2 regions of the Mesorhizobium sp. ISC11 genome follow, and region 2 is predicted to be linked to the other one. Evidence: riboswitches for the same ligand, from Rfam matches in the RefSeq annotation. Region 2 holds a riboswitch; the other holds the start of a gene.
The links. Region 2 has a riboswitch for S-adenosylmethionine ahead of metX (homoserine O-acetyltransferase MetX). Riboswitches for the same ligand answer to the same signal wherever they lie in the genome.
Positions count from the first base shown of each region.

Region 1: linked by a shared signal. The riboswitch ahead of RPF88_RS18305 (O-succinylhomoserine sulfhydrylase) and the one ahead of metX (homoserine O-acetyltransferase MetX) in region 2 are both predicted to bind S-adenosylmethionine.

Region 1 is NZ_JAVSPW010000001.1:3,735,496-3,743,843, reverse strand. Features, by position in the region: gene argF (ornithine carbamoyltransferase) at 1-835, shown strand, start outside; gene RPF88_RS18320 (Hsp33 family molecular chaperone) at 970-1,977, shown strand; gene apaG (Co2+/Mg2+ efflux protein ApaG) at 2,025-2,417, opposite strand; gene RPF88_RS18310 (ceramide glucosyltransferase) at 2,651-3,802, shown strand; gene RPF88_RS18305 (O-succinylhomoserine sulfhydrylase) at 3,810-4,997, opposite strand; SAM riboswitch at 5,055-5,132, opposite strand; gene RPF88_RS18300 (2'-deoxycytidine 5'-triphosphate deaminase) at 5,207-6,301, shown strand; gene RPF88_RS18295 (ABC transporter substrate-binding protein) at 6,402-7,175, shown strand; gene araD1 (AraD1 family protein) at 7,347-8,339, opposite strand.
Region 2 is NZ_JAVSPW010000001.1:5,761,404-5,769,751, reverse strand. Features, by position in the region: gene RPF88_RS27895 (LysE family translocator) at 1-558, opposite strand, end outside; gene RPF88_RS27890 (aldo/keto reductase) at 649-1,596, opposite strand; gene RPF88_RS27885 (gamma-glutamylcyclotransferase) at 1,717-2,238, opposite strand; gene RPF88_RS27880 (DUF2125 domain-containing protein) at 2,381-3,379, shown strand; gene RPF88_RS27875 (sugar kinase) at 3,387-4,310, shown strand; gene RPF88_RS27870 (prephenate/arogenate dehydrogenase family protein) at 4,318-5,253, opposite strand; gene hisC (histidinol-phosphate transaminase) at 5,259-6,368, opposite strand; SAM riboswitch at 6,506-6,583, shown strand; gene metX (homoserine O-acetyltransferase MetX) at 6,698-7,867, shown strand; gene metW (methionine biosynthesis protein MetW) at 7,926-8,348, shown strand, end outside.

The DNA of each region.
Region 1 (8,348 bases), 2.0 Mb from region 2:
GCGAAAGGCGCGGCTCAAGGCCGGCGAGCGCACCAAACCGCTCGAAGGCAAGGTGCTGGCGATGATCTTCGACAAGCCGTCGACGCGCACGCGCGTCTCCTTCGACGTCGGCATGCGGCAGCTCGGCGGCGAGACCATCATGCTGACCGGCACCGAGATGCAGCTCGGCCGTTCCGAGACCATCGCCGACACCGCCAAGGTGCTGTCGCGCTATGTCGATGCGATCATGATCCGCACCACCTCGCATGAGCGGCTGCTGGAATTGACCGAGAACGCCACCGTGCCGGTGATCAACGGACTGACCGACGATACCCATCCCTGCCAGCTGATGGCCGATATCATGACCTTCGAGGAACATCGCGGTCCGGTAGCCGGCAAGACCATCGCCTGGACCGGCGACGGCAACAATGTGCTGCATTCCCTGCTCGAGGCCTCGGCCCGGTTCCGCTTCAACCTCAACGTCGCCGTTCCCGAAGGCAGCGAGCCGGCGCAGAAGCATATCGATTGGTCGCAGGCGCATGGCGGCAAGCTGCACTTCACCCGCTCGCCCGAGGAAGCCGTCGACCAGGCCGACTGCATCGTCACCGATTGCTGGGTGTCGATGGGCCAGGAGCATCGCGCCCGCGGCCACAATGTGTTCTCGCCCTACCAGGTCAATGCCAAGCTGATGGCGAGAGCCAAGCCGGACGCGCTGTTCATGCATTGCCTGCCGGCGCATCGCGGCGAGGAAGTGACAGACGAGGTTATCGACGGACCGCATTCGGTGGTCTTCGACGAAGCCGAGAACCGGCTCCATGCCCAGAAGGCCGTGCTTGCCTGGTGTCTAGGCGCTTGAAGTGTCTGGGCGCTTGATCCCTGGGAGCTTGATCTGCGGGCGTGTGATGCCTATTTGCGCCGCATCACGCAAATCAAGCGCGTTTCGACGCATGCGCCCCGGAGGGCGGCATCGCCGCGCCCTGGAGCTTTGTCATGTTGGAAACCTATCAAGTGACTGAACATTACCCCAAACTCGGCGAATTCGGCTATGCCGGCGACGATCACGTCGTGCCGTTCGAGGTCGGCCCTCTCGACGTGCGCGGCCGCACGGTCCAACTCGGGCCGATGCTGGACGCCATCCTCAGCCGCCACGATTATCCCGAGCCGGTCGCCCGCCTGCTGGCGGAGGCCTGTGTGCTGACCGTGCTGCTCGGCACTTCGCTGAAGTTCGAGGGCAAGTTCATCCTGCAGACCCGCACCGACGGACCCGTCGACATGCTGGTTGCGGATTTTTCCACGCCCTCGGCGCTGCGCGCCTATGCGCGTTTCGATGCCGACCGGCTGGAAGCGCTGGTCGCGGCGGGCGAAACCTCCCAGCAGACGCTGCTCGGCAGTGGCGTGCTGGCGCTGACCATCGACCAGGGCGCCCATACGCAACGCTATCAGGGTATCGTCCAGCTCGATGGCGAGACCCTGGAAGACGCGGCACGCACCTATTTCCGTCAGTCGGAGCAGATCCCGACGGATATCAGGCTGTCGGTGGCCAAGCTTTTGACGCCCGGTCCCGGCGGCGCCCGCGAGCAATGGCGCGCCGGCGGTATCCTGGCGCAGTTCCTGCCGCAGTCGCCCGAGCGCATGCGCGTCCCGGACCTGCCGGGCGGCGATGGCGATCCGCGTGAGGAGATCCACGATCCGGTCGACAATTCCTGGCAGGAGTTGCTGGCTCTGCTCGGCACCATCGAGCCGACCGAACTGATCGACCCGACGATCGGCGCCGAGCGGCTGCTCTACAGGCTGTTCCACGAGCATGGCGTGCGCGTCTTCGGCGGCGTTCCGGTCGCCGACCAGTGCTCGTGCTCCAGGGACAAGATCCGCGGCATCCTCGAGGGTTTTTCCGCCCAGGAGATCAAGGACAGCACCGAAGACGGCGGCATCCACGTCGCCTGCGAATTCTGTTCGAAGCAATATGATTTCGACCCGGCGGAATTCGCGGCCCAGTAGAGTAGAAACCACGCCTCACCGGTCGCTCCGCGGCCGGTGAGGCGAAATCAATTCACCGTCCGCCGCGTCCCCGGCAAGTCCAGCGAAAACGCCGGAATGGCGATGTCGAACGTCTCGCCCCGCTTGTTGCGCATCGTGTAATGCCCGACCATGATGCCGGACGGTGTCGAGAGCGGGCAACCGGATGTGTACTGGTAGCTGTCGCCGGGATTGAGTTCGGGCTGGTCGCCGACCACGCCGGGGCCGCGCACTTCCTCGACCCGGCCGGTGCCGTCGGTGATGTGCCAATAGCGCGACAGAAGCTGCACGAAATCGTCCGACTGATTGTCGATCGTTATCTGATAGCCCCAGACATAGCGGTTCTCAGAGGGATCCGAACGGTCCTCCAGATAGAACGGCCTGACCTGCACTTCGATGTTGCGCGTGACGGCGCTATACATAAGCGGCTCCAAAAAACGGTTCCAGCGGAACTTTCGGCGCTCCGTGCGGTTAGGTCAACCGATCGAAGCCTCCTCTGGCCGGCCTCGCGGGCAGGTGCCGACAAAGAATGTCATTTAAGTGACATATGACAATGGTGGTGTGCGCGGACTGGTGACGCGCGACTCGGGCGCTCTGCTGAACTGTTGAAACCGGCCATCTTGCGGACCGGTTTTCCTGGAGTGACCGGATCTCGATGCAACTCACTCTCATAGCCGCCACGCTTTCGACCGTCCTCATCCTCTCGAATCTCGCCAGCATCGTGCTCGCCGCGTCGCGTCTGAGACGGCGTCGCACCATTGCGCCGCCGGCCGGCAAGCCGCGGCCGGTGTCGATCGTCGTGCCGTCGCGCGGCGTCGAGCCGTTCACGCAGGAGACGCTGGAGCGCGCCTTCTCGCTCGACTGGCCGCGCTATGAGCTGATTTTCTGCGTCGCCCATGCCGACGATCCGGTGGTCAAATTGATAAACAGGACGATCGTCCGGTTTCCGAAAGTGCCGGCCCGGCTGCTTGTCGGCGACGACCGCATCAGCGCCAATCCGAAACTCAACAATTGCGTCAAGGGCTGGGAAGCGGCGCGGCACGACTGGGTCGTCCTGGCCGATTCCAACGTGCTGATGCCGAGGGACTACATCCAGCACCTGATGGCTGCCTGGCGGCCCGGCACCGGCCTTGTCTGCTCGACGCCGATCGGTTCGCGGCCGGCCGGCTTCTGGGCCGAGGTCGAATGCGCTTTCCTCAACACGCTGCAGGCGCGCTGGCAATATGCCGGCGAGGCGCTCGGCCTCGGCTTTGCCCAGGGCAAGAGCATGCTCTGGAACAAGCCGATGCTCGATGCCAATGGCGGCATCCGCGCGCTGGCCGCCGAGATCGCCGAGGATGCCGCTGCGACCAAGCTGGTGAACAGTCTCGGCCTGCGCGTCAATCTCGTCGCCGCCCCCTTCGAGCAGCCGCTTGGCCGGCGCTCGTTTGACGACATCTGGTCGCGTCAGGCCCGTTGGGCGCGCCTGCGCCGCGTCACTTTCCCGCTGTTCTTCGCACCCGAAATCCTGACCGGCGCCGTGGTGCCGCTGGTGCTTGCGCTGATTGCAGCGGCAAGCGCCGGCTTCAGCCTCTGGGCAATCGCCCTTGCCGTGCTGGCGGCCTTCTATCTTCCGGAGTGCGCCCTGGCCTGGTCCAAGGGCTGGTACCTGTCGCCACGCATGGTCGCCGCGATCATGGCGCGCGACCTGATCCTGCCGGCGATGTGGGGGCGCGGCTGGCTCGGCGGCGCCGTCGACTGGCGCGGCAATGCGATGACCATCGGCACCAAGACGGCCGAGCTGGAAGAGACGCCGTCCAGCGCCTGAAGGCCTCCTACCTGGCCTTCAGCGCCTGCGCGATGTCCTCGAGCAGATCGTCGGTATCCTCCAGGCCAACCGACAGCCTGAGCGTGCCCGGCCCGATGCCGAGCTCGGCGCGCGCCTCGTCGCTGAGATTTTTGTGCGTCGTCGTCGCCGGGTGGGTGATCAGGCTCTTGGCGTCACCGAGATTGTTGGAGATCAGGACGATGTCGAGCGCGTTCTGCAAGGCGAAGGCCGCCTGCTTGCCGCCCTTGACGTCCAGGCAGATCAGCGTCGAGCCGCCCGACATCTGCTTCTTGACGATGTCGGCCTGCGGATGGTCGGCGCGGCCGGGATAGATGACGCGCGCGATTTCCGGCCGTTCGGCCAGAAAATCGGCGATCCGGCCGGCACTTTCCGTCTGCTGGCGTACGCGCAGCGGCAGCGTTTCCAGGCCCTTCAGCAGCGTCCAGGCGTTGAAAGGCGAAAGGCTTGGGCCGGTATGGCGGAAATAGTCGTGCAGGTTCTCGTCGATCCACTTCTTGTCCGACAGGATGACGCCGCCGAGACAGCGCCCCTGGCCGTCTATGTGCTTGGTCGCCGAATAGACGACGATATGGGCGCCGAGCTGCAAGGGCTTCTGCTGCAGGGGCGTGGCGAAGACATTGTCGACGATCAGCCTGGCGCCGATCGAATTGGCAAGCGAAGCGACAGCGGCGATATCGACCACTTCCAGCGTCGGATTGGTCGGGCTTTCCAGGAAGAACAGCTTGGTGTTCGGCTTGACCGCCTTTTCCCAGTTGGCGATGTCGGTGCCGTCGACCAGCGTCGCCTCGATGCCGTATCTCGGCGCCAGCGTCTCGACCACCCAGCGGCAGGAGCCGAACAGCGCACGCGCCGCCACGATATGGTCGCCGGCCTTGGCGCTGCACAGAAGGGCGGCCGTCACCGCGGCCATGCCCGACGCGGTGGCGCGCGCGTCTTCCGCACCTTCCAGCGCGCACATGCGCTTCTCGAACATGTCGACGGTCGGATTGGCGTAGCGCGAATAGATGAAACCCGGCTCTTCGCCCTTGAAACGGGCTTCGGCGGCTTGCGCCGTTTCGTAGACATAGCCTTGGGTGAGATAGATCGCTTCTGACGTTTCGCCGAAACCGGAACGCAGCGTTCCGCTGTGCACGAGTGCCGTCTGAGGCTTCCAGTTGCGCTTCTTGGTGCTCATCGCTTTTCTTCCAGACACAAAAAAACCGGCCGCGAAAGTCGCAACCGGTCCATACGGCCTTGCGGCCCGACGGTCCTTTAGCGACTTGTTTAACGTGGCTGCAAGCCGACCGGCCAAATCACCACGGGATAACGACCCTTTAGACCCGCACCGCGCTTGCGTCAATTGCCGGCTTCATTAAGAGGTTTGTACCAAGCAGGAGTGGAGCCTTGCGGCAGACAGGCATTCTTCCCGACCAGGACATATCGGCGCTGTTCCAGTCCGGCGCGCTGAAGTCGGCGCGTGCGCTCGACACCGACCAGATCCAGCCGGCCAGCCTCGATCTCAGGCTCGGCGACAAGGCCTGGCGGGTGCGCGCCTCCTTCCTGCCCGGCCCCAATCACAAGGTCTCGGAAAAGCTCGACCGGCTGCAACTGCACGAGATCAATCTGGTCGAGGGCGCGGTGCTGGAGACCGGCTGCGTCTACATCGTGCCCCTGCTTGAAAGCCTGGCGCTGCCGGCGGACATTTCAGCCTCGGCCAATCCGAAGAGTTCGACCGGGCGGCTCGACATCTTCACCCGCGTCATGACCGATCGCGGCCACGAGTTCGACAAGATCGCCGCCGGCTATCATGGCCCGCTCTTTCTGGAAGTCAGCCCGCGCACCTTCCCGATCGTCGTCCGCACCGGGTCGCGCCTGTCGCAGATCCGTTTCCGCACCGGCAATGCGCTGCTCTCCGAAGCCGAGTTGCACGACCTGCATCGCACGCAGATGCTGGTCGCCACCGAGCCGCCGAACATTTCCGGCGGCGGCATCGCGCTGTCGATCGACCTCAACGGCGATCAAAGCGGCTTGGTCGGCTATCGCGGCAAGCATCACACCGGCCTCGTCGATGTCGACAAGCGCGCGGCCCAGGAAGTCGTCGACTTCTGGGAACCGATCCACAAGAGCGGCGCCGGCGAACTGGTGCTCGACCCCGATGAATTCTACATCCTCGTCAGCCAGGAGGCGGTGCATGTGCCGCCGCTCTACGCCGCCGAGATGACGCCCTTCGATCCGCTGGTCGGCGAATTCCGCGTCCATTATGCCGGCTTCTTCGATCCGGGCTTCGGCCATTCCGCGTCCGGCGGCACCGGCAGCCGGGCGGTGCTGGAAGTGCGCAGCCATGAAGTGCCGTTCATCCTCGACCACGGCCAGATCGTCGGCCGGCTGGTCTACGAGCATATGCTGAAGCGGCCGCAGGCACTCTACGGCACCGATCTCGGCTCCAACTACCAGGCGCAGGGCCTGAAGCTGTCCAAGCATTTCCGCGCCGCGCGCTGACACTCATTGCCCCAAGGCAAAATACTTGCCTGTGCCGGTTCGGCATGCTTGGCTGCCTTGCCGCCCGTCAAGCTGGCGGCGTTCAAGGGGAACCAAGAAAATGCGATTTTCGAAATGGGTCATATCGGCGGCGGGCGCTGCCATGCTGGCAATGCTGGCCGGCTCTCCGTCGGTGCAGGCGGCGGAGAAAATCAAGATCGGCACCGAGGGCGCCTATCCGCCGTTCAACACCATCACCGCTGACGGCAAGGTGGAAGGCTTCGACATCGACATCGCCAATGCGCTGTGCGCGCAGATGAAGGTCGAATGCGAGATCGTTACCCAGGACTGGGACGGCATCATTCCCGCTTTGCAGGCCAAGAAGTTCGACGCCATCATCGCCTCGATGAGCATCACCGAAGAGCGCAAGAAGCAGGTCGCCTTCACCAACAAATATTATACGACACCGCTGGCTCTGGTGGCGCCGAAGGACACCGATCTCACCTCGACCGAACCGGCGGCCCTTGCCGGCAAGACGGTCGGTGCCCAGGCTTCGACCACGCAAGCCGACTATGCCCAGAATGAATATGGCAAGGCGGGCGCGGAGGCCAAACTCTATCCCACCCAGGAAGAGGCGATCACCGACCTGACCAACGGTCGTCTTGACGCCGTGATCTCGGACAAGTTCGTGCTGATGGACTGGCTGAAGAAGGCAAGCGACGGCTGCTGCAAGCTGGTCGGCGACGTCAAGGGTACCGAGACCCAGGCCGGCATCGCCGTGCGCCTAGACGACACGGCCCTGCGCGACAAGCTCAACGCGGCCATCGACGCGATCGTCGCCGACGGCACCTACAAGAAGATCCAGGCCAAGTATTTCGACTTCGATATCTATTGAGGCAGAGGCGCCTTTTTCCTTCTCCCCTTGTGGGAGAAGGTGTCGCCGGAGGCGACGGATGAGGGGTGTTCCAGGGAACGCCAACGTTTCACTCCGCTGGAACACCCCTCATCCGTCTCGGCGCTAACGCGCCGATCCACCTCCCACTTGGGGAGAAGGAAAGGCGCGCTCTCAAAGCGCCTTCACAGCCACCTTCACCGGCTGCTCGATCTCAAGCGGGTTGCGCAGCGGCAGGCCGAAATCCCCGGCCTCGATCTCGAAGACATCGCCGGCCTCGGTCGTGATGCCGTCGGCGAAGGACAGTGTCGCCGTGCCGAACATGTGCACATGCACGTCACCCGGCTGGCGGAAGGCCGCGTATTTGAAATGATGATGTTCGAGGTTGGCGATGGTGTGCGACATGTTCGCTTCGCCGGACAGGAACGGCTTCTCCCACAGCACCTCGCTGTCGCGCACGATGCGCGAGGTGCCGCGGATGTCGGACGGCAGGTCGCCGATCAGGATCTCCGGCCCGAACGAGGCGTTGCGCAGCTTGGAATGCGCGAGGAACAGATAGTTCACGCGCTCGGTGACGTGGTCGGAAAACTCGTTCGACAGCGTGAAGCCGACGCGGAAAGGTGCGCCGTCGTCGCCGATGACATAGATGCCGGCGACTTCGGGCTCTTCGCCGGCGTCCTTGGCAAAGGCCGGTGACAGGAGTGCGGCGCCTGGCGCCACCGCCATCGTGCCGTTGCCTTTGTAGAACCATTCCGGCTGCACGCCGATCTGGCCTTTCGCCGGCTTGCCGCCCTCCAGCCCCATGCGAAACATCTTCATGGAATCGGTGAGCTGCTCCTCGCCGTCGGCGCTCAGCTTCTTGTGCATGGAATCGCGCGTCGCGGCGGAGCCGAGATGCGTCAGCCCGGTGCCGGTCAGGTGCAGATGCGCCGGATCGGGGTGATTGATCGGCGACAGCAGCCGCCCCTTCTTGTAAGCGGCCTCGAGATCGACCGTCTCGCCAAGCCCCTTGCGTTCGATCAGCGCGACGAGGCCGACGCCGGTGCGGGCGGCCTCCATCGCCAGCGAATAGACGCTGCGGGCGCCATTGATGATCCGGGTCTTGCCGCCATTGCGGGCGACGACGCGGATGGTCTCGGCGTCGTCAAGGATCTGGGAGATCAGCATGATGAATCC
Region 2 (8,348 bases):
GGCCGCCGGCCGGCGCAGGAAGCGCGCGAACCCAGCCCCCGCGACAAGCCACAGAGCGTGGATGGCAACGATCATCAGGGCGAGAACCGCCAGCTTCAGCCATAGACCAGGCTCAGTGGCGCCCTGTTTGGACGAAGCACCGGCGAACACGGCGGCGATCGCCACATAGGCCTTTGGATTGGCGACCGCGAGAAGAAATCCAGCCAGCCATGTGGGACGCGAAGCCTCGGCGGCGTGCGCCGCCAGCGGCGATGCCGTGGCTATCTTGAAGGCGAGATAGAGGATGTAGGCCGCGGAGGCCAAAGCCAGCAACGGCGCCAGCTTCGGCATCGAGGTGAGCACTGCCATGACCCCGGTCGCGACAACCAAAAGCACGGCGATCGTGCCCAGGATGATTCCCCAGGCATAGCCCAGGGAATGGCGCAAACCGAAGGCGGCACCAACGGCGGTGACGCTTATCGTTGCCGGCCCCGGGCTGCCCATGACGACGGCGGAGGCAAGCACGAGCGCGCACAACTGGCGCCAAAGATCCGGCTGCAAAAGAAGCGGCTCAGTCATCTCACCCTCTGTCTTGCCCCGTGCGAAGGAGGCTATGGCAAGACAAGAGGGTCGTCTTGGACGTTCGTGCGAGGAGCGGCCGCCGAAACTTCAGTCGCTCGCTTTGTCGAGTTCGGCCATGTCGGCGGCGCTCAGCTTCAGCGACGCCGCCTTGATCAGGCTGTCCATCTGCTCGGGCTTGGTGGCGCTGGCGATCGGCGCGGTGACGCCCGGCCGAGCGATCACCCAGGCAAGCGCGACTTCCGCCTGCTTGGCCGAATGCCTTGATGACACCGCGTCGAGTGCCGCAAGGATGCGCATGCCGCGCCCATTGAGATAGTCCTTCACGCCGCCGCCACGCGGGCTTTGGCCGAGATCGGCCTCGCTGCGGTATTTGCCGCTGAGGAAACCTTTGGCCAGGCTGAAATAGGTGATGACGCCGATGTCCTCGGCCACGCACAGATCGCGCAACGGCCCGTCAAAGGATGAGCGATCGTAGAGATTGTATTCCGGCTGCAGCACCTCGTAGCGTGGCAGACTGCGCAGGCTCGCCACATCGAGTGCCGCACGCAACTGGCCGGCGTCAAGGTTAGAGCACCCGGCATAGCGAATCTTGCCCTTGGCGAGCAGCTTCTCGTAGGCGCCAAGCGTTTCCTCATAGGGCGTCGCAGGATCCGGCCAATGCGACAGATAGAGATCGATGAATTCGGTCTGCAGCCGCTTCAACGATGCGTCGACGGCTTTTTCGATGTAGGCGGCGGACAGGTCCTTGTGCCCCTGTCCCATATCCGAACCGACCTTGGTGATCACCACGACCTTGTCGCGATTGCCACGGTCTTTCATCCATTTACCGATGATGGTTTCCGATTCGCCGCCCTTGTGGCCTGGAACCCAGCGCGAATAGGCGTCCGCCGTATCGATGGCGTTGAGGCCGGCGCCGACGAAGCGGTCGAGCAGGTCGAACGAGGTTTTCTCGTCGGCAGTCCAGCCGAAGACGTTGCCGCCCAGAACCAGCGGCGCGATGGACAAGTCGGTGCGACCGAGACGACGTTTCTGCAAGGCGGATCTCCGGGATGATTGGGCGGGCAAATGGCGCCCGCGGTCTGAGGGTTGGAGCCTAACCTAGGTCTTGCCTGAACGAGGTCAAAGGCCTGACGGCCTTTTTCCGCAGAGCCAGCTTCACAAAGGCGCGACCTGCCGCGCCACCTCTTCCAGCCAATGGTCGCGAATGCCCAGCGCCTCGAGATGCTCCAGCGTGCTCAGCACATAGTCCTCGTTGTTGCCGGACTGGCCGACCGCACCGCGCACCACGACCGCCGCATCTGCAGCGTCGAGCGCTCCGGCATATTGCTCGTGCTGGCGGTCGACAATGTAAACCACCGCGTCGACCGTACCGCCGCCGTCGAGGCGAACCTTGAGCAGACGCTCCAGATAGACATTGGTGACCAGCTCGCGCTCGCGCAGATAGGCCATAACCTCGTCGCGCAAGTCGCCGGGAACGCGGAATGCGAGGCCGACGCAGGACCCGCCACGATCGAGGCCGAGCACCAGCCCCGGCCGCTCGCGCGTGCCGCGATGCACGAAGGAATAGACGCACAGCGAGCGCCGGTAGCCATGCAGGCGGGCACGCTGTGTTTCGACATGCGCGAATCCCGGCCGCCAGATCAGCGAGCCATAGCCAAACACCCAAAAATCGCCCATATCGCCGCGCCTGATTGCAAAAGATGCCAACACCGCACCCGGACCGGTGTTTTTTCCGCCCGTCCCGTCTAACTATACGTCTGTCCACCTGGCGGAATCGACTACCCGTCCGCAATACCCATGCGTTAACGAGAGCCAAAGCATGACGTCAAGTGACGAACGCCAGCCGAACAAACGTCGCCGCCTGATCTGGCTTGCAGCATTCATCGTCGTGCTGTTCGCCCTCTACAGCGGCGGCTGGTTCTATCTGGCTGACCGCGTCAGGAGCGAGGCCGACAAGGCGGTTGCCACGCTCAACAAGAATGGCGTCGAGGCCGGCTGCGCCAATCTCCAGGTCAGCGGCTATCCCTTGAGCTTTACCGTCTCCTGCGACAACCTCGCCTATGAGGACGATGCCAAGAACATTGCGGCCTCGGCCGGCAGTTTCAACGCAGCCGCCCAAATCATCCAGCCTCTGTCGCCGGTTGCCAATCTGCGCGGCCCGCTCAGGACCTCCGTTCCGGACATGGTGCCGCTGTGGATCGACTGGGACAATCTGCAGGCCAATTTCAAATTGTGGTGGCCGCTGCCGCGGCGGATTTCGCTGGAGGCAGAGGGCCTTTCCGGCCAGACCGATCCGGCCGACGATACCGATCCGGTGCAACTGTTCAGTGCCGGCAAGGCATCAGGTCAGTTGCAGCCCAACGGCGAGGATATCGATTATCTCGGCAGTTTCGGCGATCTCGAGGTCGACCCCGACGCAATTGGCGGGCGCGTGCTTCCGGCGTTCGATGCCAGCGGCGACGTGACATTGAAGAACGGCGTCGCACTGATCGGCACGCGGGTGAAGAGCCTTCGTGGCCAGGCGATCGAAATCCGCAACCTTGACCTGTCGTCGGGGACGGCGCGCATCACCGTTTCGGGACCGCTCTCGGTCGATGCCGAGGGCCTGGTCAACGCCGACCTGATGATCAGGTTGAAGGACCCGAAGGCGGTGGCGGCCATCCTCGGCACCGCCATACCCGAGCAGAAAAGCCAGATCGAGCAGGGTTTTTCTGCCCTGGCGGTGCTCGGCAACGAACCGTCCATGCCGCTGAAGGTGGTCAGGGGCAAGGCCTCGCTCGGCTTCATTCCGCTGGGCAAGATCAAGCCGGTCGAATAGCTCAGCCATGGCAAAACCCGTGAAGCTGCTGAGCGTTGGCGCTTTGACGCTGGACACCATCCTGCACGTCGAGACGCTGCCCATGCATCAGGGCAAGTTCATGGCCTCCGACGGCGTCCAGATCGCCTCGGGCATGGCCACCAGCGCCGCCTGCGCCGCCCATCGCCTGGGCGCCGAAGTATCGCTGTGGGCGAGTGCCGGCGACGATGCCGTCGCCGACCAGCTCATCGCCGGCATAGAGGCCGAAGGCGTCGATTGCACCTTCGTGCGGCGCGTCAGAGGTGCCCGCTCGGCGCTGGCCTCGATCCTGGTCGACGCGCATGGCGAGCGCATCATCGTGCCGTTCTATGACAGGCTTGCCCAGGCCGATCCCGACGTCCTGCCGGTCGCCGACCTCATGGCATTCGATGCCGTTCTGGTCGATGTCCGCTGGCCGGGTGCGGCGGCACTCGCCCTGAAGGCGGCGCGCGCCATCGGCCGTCCGGCGATCCTCGATGCCGACACCGCGCCGCTGGAGGTCCTTGAGCAGTTGTTGCCGCTCGCTACGCACATCATCGCTTCGGAGCCGGCAGCGCGCATCGTCTGCGGCCAGGCGCTCGATCCGAAAACGGCTTGCGCCGATCTCGCCAGCCGCAGCGACGCTTTTGTCGCAGTGACAGGCGGCGCGGCGGGCAGTTGGTGGCACGACCGTCGCGCTGGCTGCGTGCGCCATGTCGCGGCGCCGAAAATCAAGACGGTCGATACGCTCGCCGCCGGCGATGTCTTTCACGGCGCCTTCGCCGTCGGACTGGCGGAAGCCATGCCGGTCGAGCAGGCTTTGCGGTTTGCCAGTGCGGCCGCGGCGCTCAAATGCCTGCGCTTCGGCGGCAGGCTTGGCGCGCCGAACCGAGCCGAGACGCTGGCCATGGTTGCGCAGACCTGGCCTGCCTGAGACAGATCTAGCCTTTCGCGGGGTGCTCGACCGCCTGACGGCCGAAATCGGGAACGTCGATGTCCTGGCCGGCTTCGATGATCGAGCGGCGCACGGCGCGGGTGCGGGTGAACAGGTCGAAGAGCTTTTCGCCGTCGCCCCAGCGGATCGCGCGCTGCAGCGACGCCAGATCTTCCGAGAACCGCGCCAGCATTTCGAGGATGGCGTCCTTGTTGTGCAGGCAGACATCCCGCCACATGGTCGGATCGGAGGCGGCAAGGCGGGTGAAGTCGCGGAAGCCGGAAGCCGAATATTTGATCACTTCGGATTTGGTCACCGACTGCAGATCATCGGCGGTGCCGACGATGTTGTAGGCGATGATGTGCGGCAGATGCGAGACGATGGCCAGCGTCATATCGTGATGCTGGGGATCCATCGTGTCGATGTTGGCGCCGCAGCGCCGCCAGAACTCCGACAGCCTCTCCAACGCGTCCGGGTCGGTGTCGGGCAGCGGCGTGAAGATGCACCAGCGATTGTCGAACAGGTCGGCGAAACCGGCGTCGGGGCCGGATTTTTCTGTGCCCGCCAGCGGGTGGCCGGGAATGAAATGGACACCTTCAGGCACATAAGGCTGCATTTGCGCAATGACAGACGCCTTGGTCGAGCCGACATCGGTGAGGATCGCGCCCGGCTTCAGCGCCGGCGCGATTTCCTCGGCAACCGCGCCGGACGATCCAACCGGCACCGAAATGATGACCAGGTCGGCATCGCGGACAGCTTCTCTCGCATCGGTGCTATAGCTATCGCCCAGCCCAAGCTCCTCGGCCCGTGCCAGCGTCGCCGCACTGCGGGTCGAGATGGATACGTGGCGGGCGAGGCCCTCGCGGCGGATGACGCGGGCCAGCGACGAGCCGATCAGGCCGATGCCGACCAGAGCGATCTTTTCAAACATCGGTGATGTCATGGTTTCTAGCTTTTCAGGAATGTCGTGAGAGCGGCGACAACGCCGCGATTGGCCTCTTCGGTACCGACGGTCATGCGCAGCGCGTTGGGAAAGCCATAGCCCGAAACGCGCCGCAATATATAGCCGCGCGCCGTCAGATAGTCGTCCGCCGCCGCTGCCGAATGTTTCTGGTCCTCGGGAAAATGAATGAGGATGAAATTGCCGACGCTGGGCGTCACCCGCAACCCAAGCTTTATGAATTCCGCACTCAGCCAGGCCAGCCAGGTCTCGTTGTGCGCCACGCTGCGCTCGACATGGGCGCGATCGCGAATGGCGGCGATGCCGGCCTCGATCGCCGTTGCATTGACGTTGAAGGGGCCGCGCACGCGGTTGATGGCGTCGACGATGTGCATCGGCGCATACATCCAACCGATCCGCGCGCCGCCGAGGCCGATCTTGGAGAAGGTCCGGGTCATCACCACGTTCTCTGCGCTGCCGACCAGTTCGATGCCGGCCTCATAGTCGTTGCGGCGGACATATTCGGCATAGGCCGCGTCGAGCACCAGAAGCACGTGCCTGGGCAGACCGGCATGCAGCCGGCGCACCTCCTGGAACGGCACATAGGTGCCGGTCGGGTTGTTGGGATTGGCGAGGAACACGATCTTGGTGCGTGGCGTGACGGCGGCCAGGATGGCGTCGATATCGGCGCGCTCGTCTGTTTCCTTGATCGTCACCGGAACGGCGCCCGCCGACTGGATGTAGATCTTGTAGACCATGAAGGCGTGTTCGGTGATGACGGCCTCGTCGCCGGGCGCCAGATAGGTCTGCGCCAGCAGGCCGAGGATCTCGTCGGAGCCGTTGGAGCAGATGATGTTCTGCGGGTTGAGGCCATGCACCTCGGCGATCGCTTCGCGCAGCCGCCTGGCGGTGCCGTCGGGATAGACGTCAAGCTTTCCGGCAATCTCGCGCGCGGCTTCGATCGCCTTCGGCGAGGGCCCGAGCGGGTTCTCGTTGGAGGACAGCTTGTGGACCTTGGCGACGCCGGCAGGCGCCGTGCTCTTGCCCGGCACATAGGCGTCTATGTCCATGATGCCCGCGCGCGGGGTTGGACGTGCCTGGTCCGGTGTCTGGCTCATGTCGCAAAATCCGTCGAGAACGCTTCCTGAGGGAAGCCGCAGCGGAAATACAAGCCGTGGCCTGCAATGTCGAGAGGCGACAGCCTCCCGCCCAAGGCAGGCCGTTGACGCCGGCGCGCCACAGCCCTAGAAGGGGAGTGAACTTCCGTGGTGATTTGGCCGGTCGGCTTGCAGCCACGTTAAACAACTTGCTAAAGGGCCGTTTGCATCCTGTAACCGGCTTTGCGACCGCAATGCCGGTTTTTTGTTGTCCGCGCCGGCCGGACACCCGTATCGGCATCGACTTTCGACGAGCGCGATGCGTGGGCTCAAAGTGTGAGATGGATGTCATGGCCGTTCTGCGTGCCCGCAAAACCAACAACGAGGTCGACCAACCGTCGAGCCCGGTTTTGCGTTTTGGATCCGACAAGCCGCTCAAGCTGGACGCCGGCACGCTGCTGTCACCGTTCCAGATCGCCTACCAGACCTACGGCACGCTGAACGATGCCCGCTCCAACGCCATCCTCGTCTGCCATGCGCTGACCGGAGACCAGCACGTCGCCAGCACCAATCCGGTGACCGGCAAGCCAGGCTGGTGGGAAGTGTTGATCGGGCCCGGCAAGATCATCGACACCAATCGTTTCTTCGTCATCTGCTCCAACGTCATCGGCGGTTGCCTTGGCTCCACCGGCCCGGCCTCGACCAATCCCGCCACCGGCAAGCCCTATGGGCTTGACCTGCCGATCATCACCATCCGCGACATGGTGCGGGCGCAGCAAATGCTGATCGACCATTTCGGCATCGAGAAACTGTTTTGCGTGCTCGGCGGCTCGATGGGCGGCATGCAGGTGCTGGAATGGGCGTCGAGCTATCCGGAGCGCGTCTTCTCGGCGCTGCCGATCGCCACCGGCGCGCGCCATTCCTCGCAGAACATCGCCTTTCATGAGGTTGGCCGGCAGGCTGTCATGGCCGATCCGGACTGGCATGGCGGCAAATATTTCGAGCACGGCAAACGCCCGGAAAAGGGCCTGGCGGTAGCGCGCATGGCCGCCCACATCACTTACCTGTCGGAAGCCGCCCTGCACCGCAAGTTCGGCCGCAATCTGCAGGATCGCGAAGCGCTGACCTTCGGCTTCGACGCCGACTTCCAGATCGAAAGCTATCTTCGGCACCAGGGCATGACCTTCGTCGATCGCTTCGACGCCAATTCCTACCTCTACATGACGCGGTCGATGGACTATTTCGACCTCGCCGCCGACCATGGCGGCCGGTTGGCCGATGCCTTTGCCGGCACGAAAACCCGCTTCTGCCTGGTGTCCTTCACAAGCGATTGGCTGTTCCCGACCGAGGAGAGCCGCTCGATCGTGCATGCGCTCAACGCGGCCGGCGCGTCGGTATCCTTCGTCGAGATCGAGACCGACCGCGGCCACGACGCCTTCCTGCTCGACGAGCCGGAACTGTTTGCCGCCATCAATGGCTTCATCGGCTCGGCGGCCCGGGCGAGAGGGCTAAGCGCATGACCCCGGAAAGTTGCAGACTTATCCGTCCGGGATCATGCGCCACACTGGGGGCGACATAATGAGTGTCAACCGTGACCAGCGCGTCGACCTCGAAGTCGTCGCCAACCTCATCCCGCCACGGTCACGCGTGCTCGATGTCGGCTCTGGCGACGGCTCGCTGCTCGAACTGCTGCAGGACACCAAGCAGGTCGACGGCCGTGGACTGGAACTGTCGCAGCGCGGCGTCAACGAATGCGTGGCGCGCGGCCTCTCGGTCATCCAGGGCGATGCCGATAAGGACCTCGAATTCTATCCCGACAAGGGCTTTGACTTCGTTGTCCTGTCGCAGACGCTGCAGGCCACCCGCAACCCGAAGCTGGTGCTCGACGAACTGCTCAGGATCGGCAACCGCGCCATCGTGTCCTTCCCCAATTTCGGCCATTGGCGGGTACGCCTGTCGCTGTTCCTCAACGGCCGCATGCCGGTGACCAAGGACCTGCCC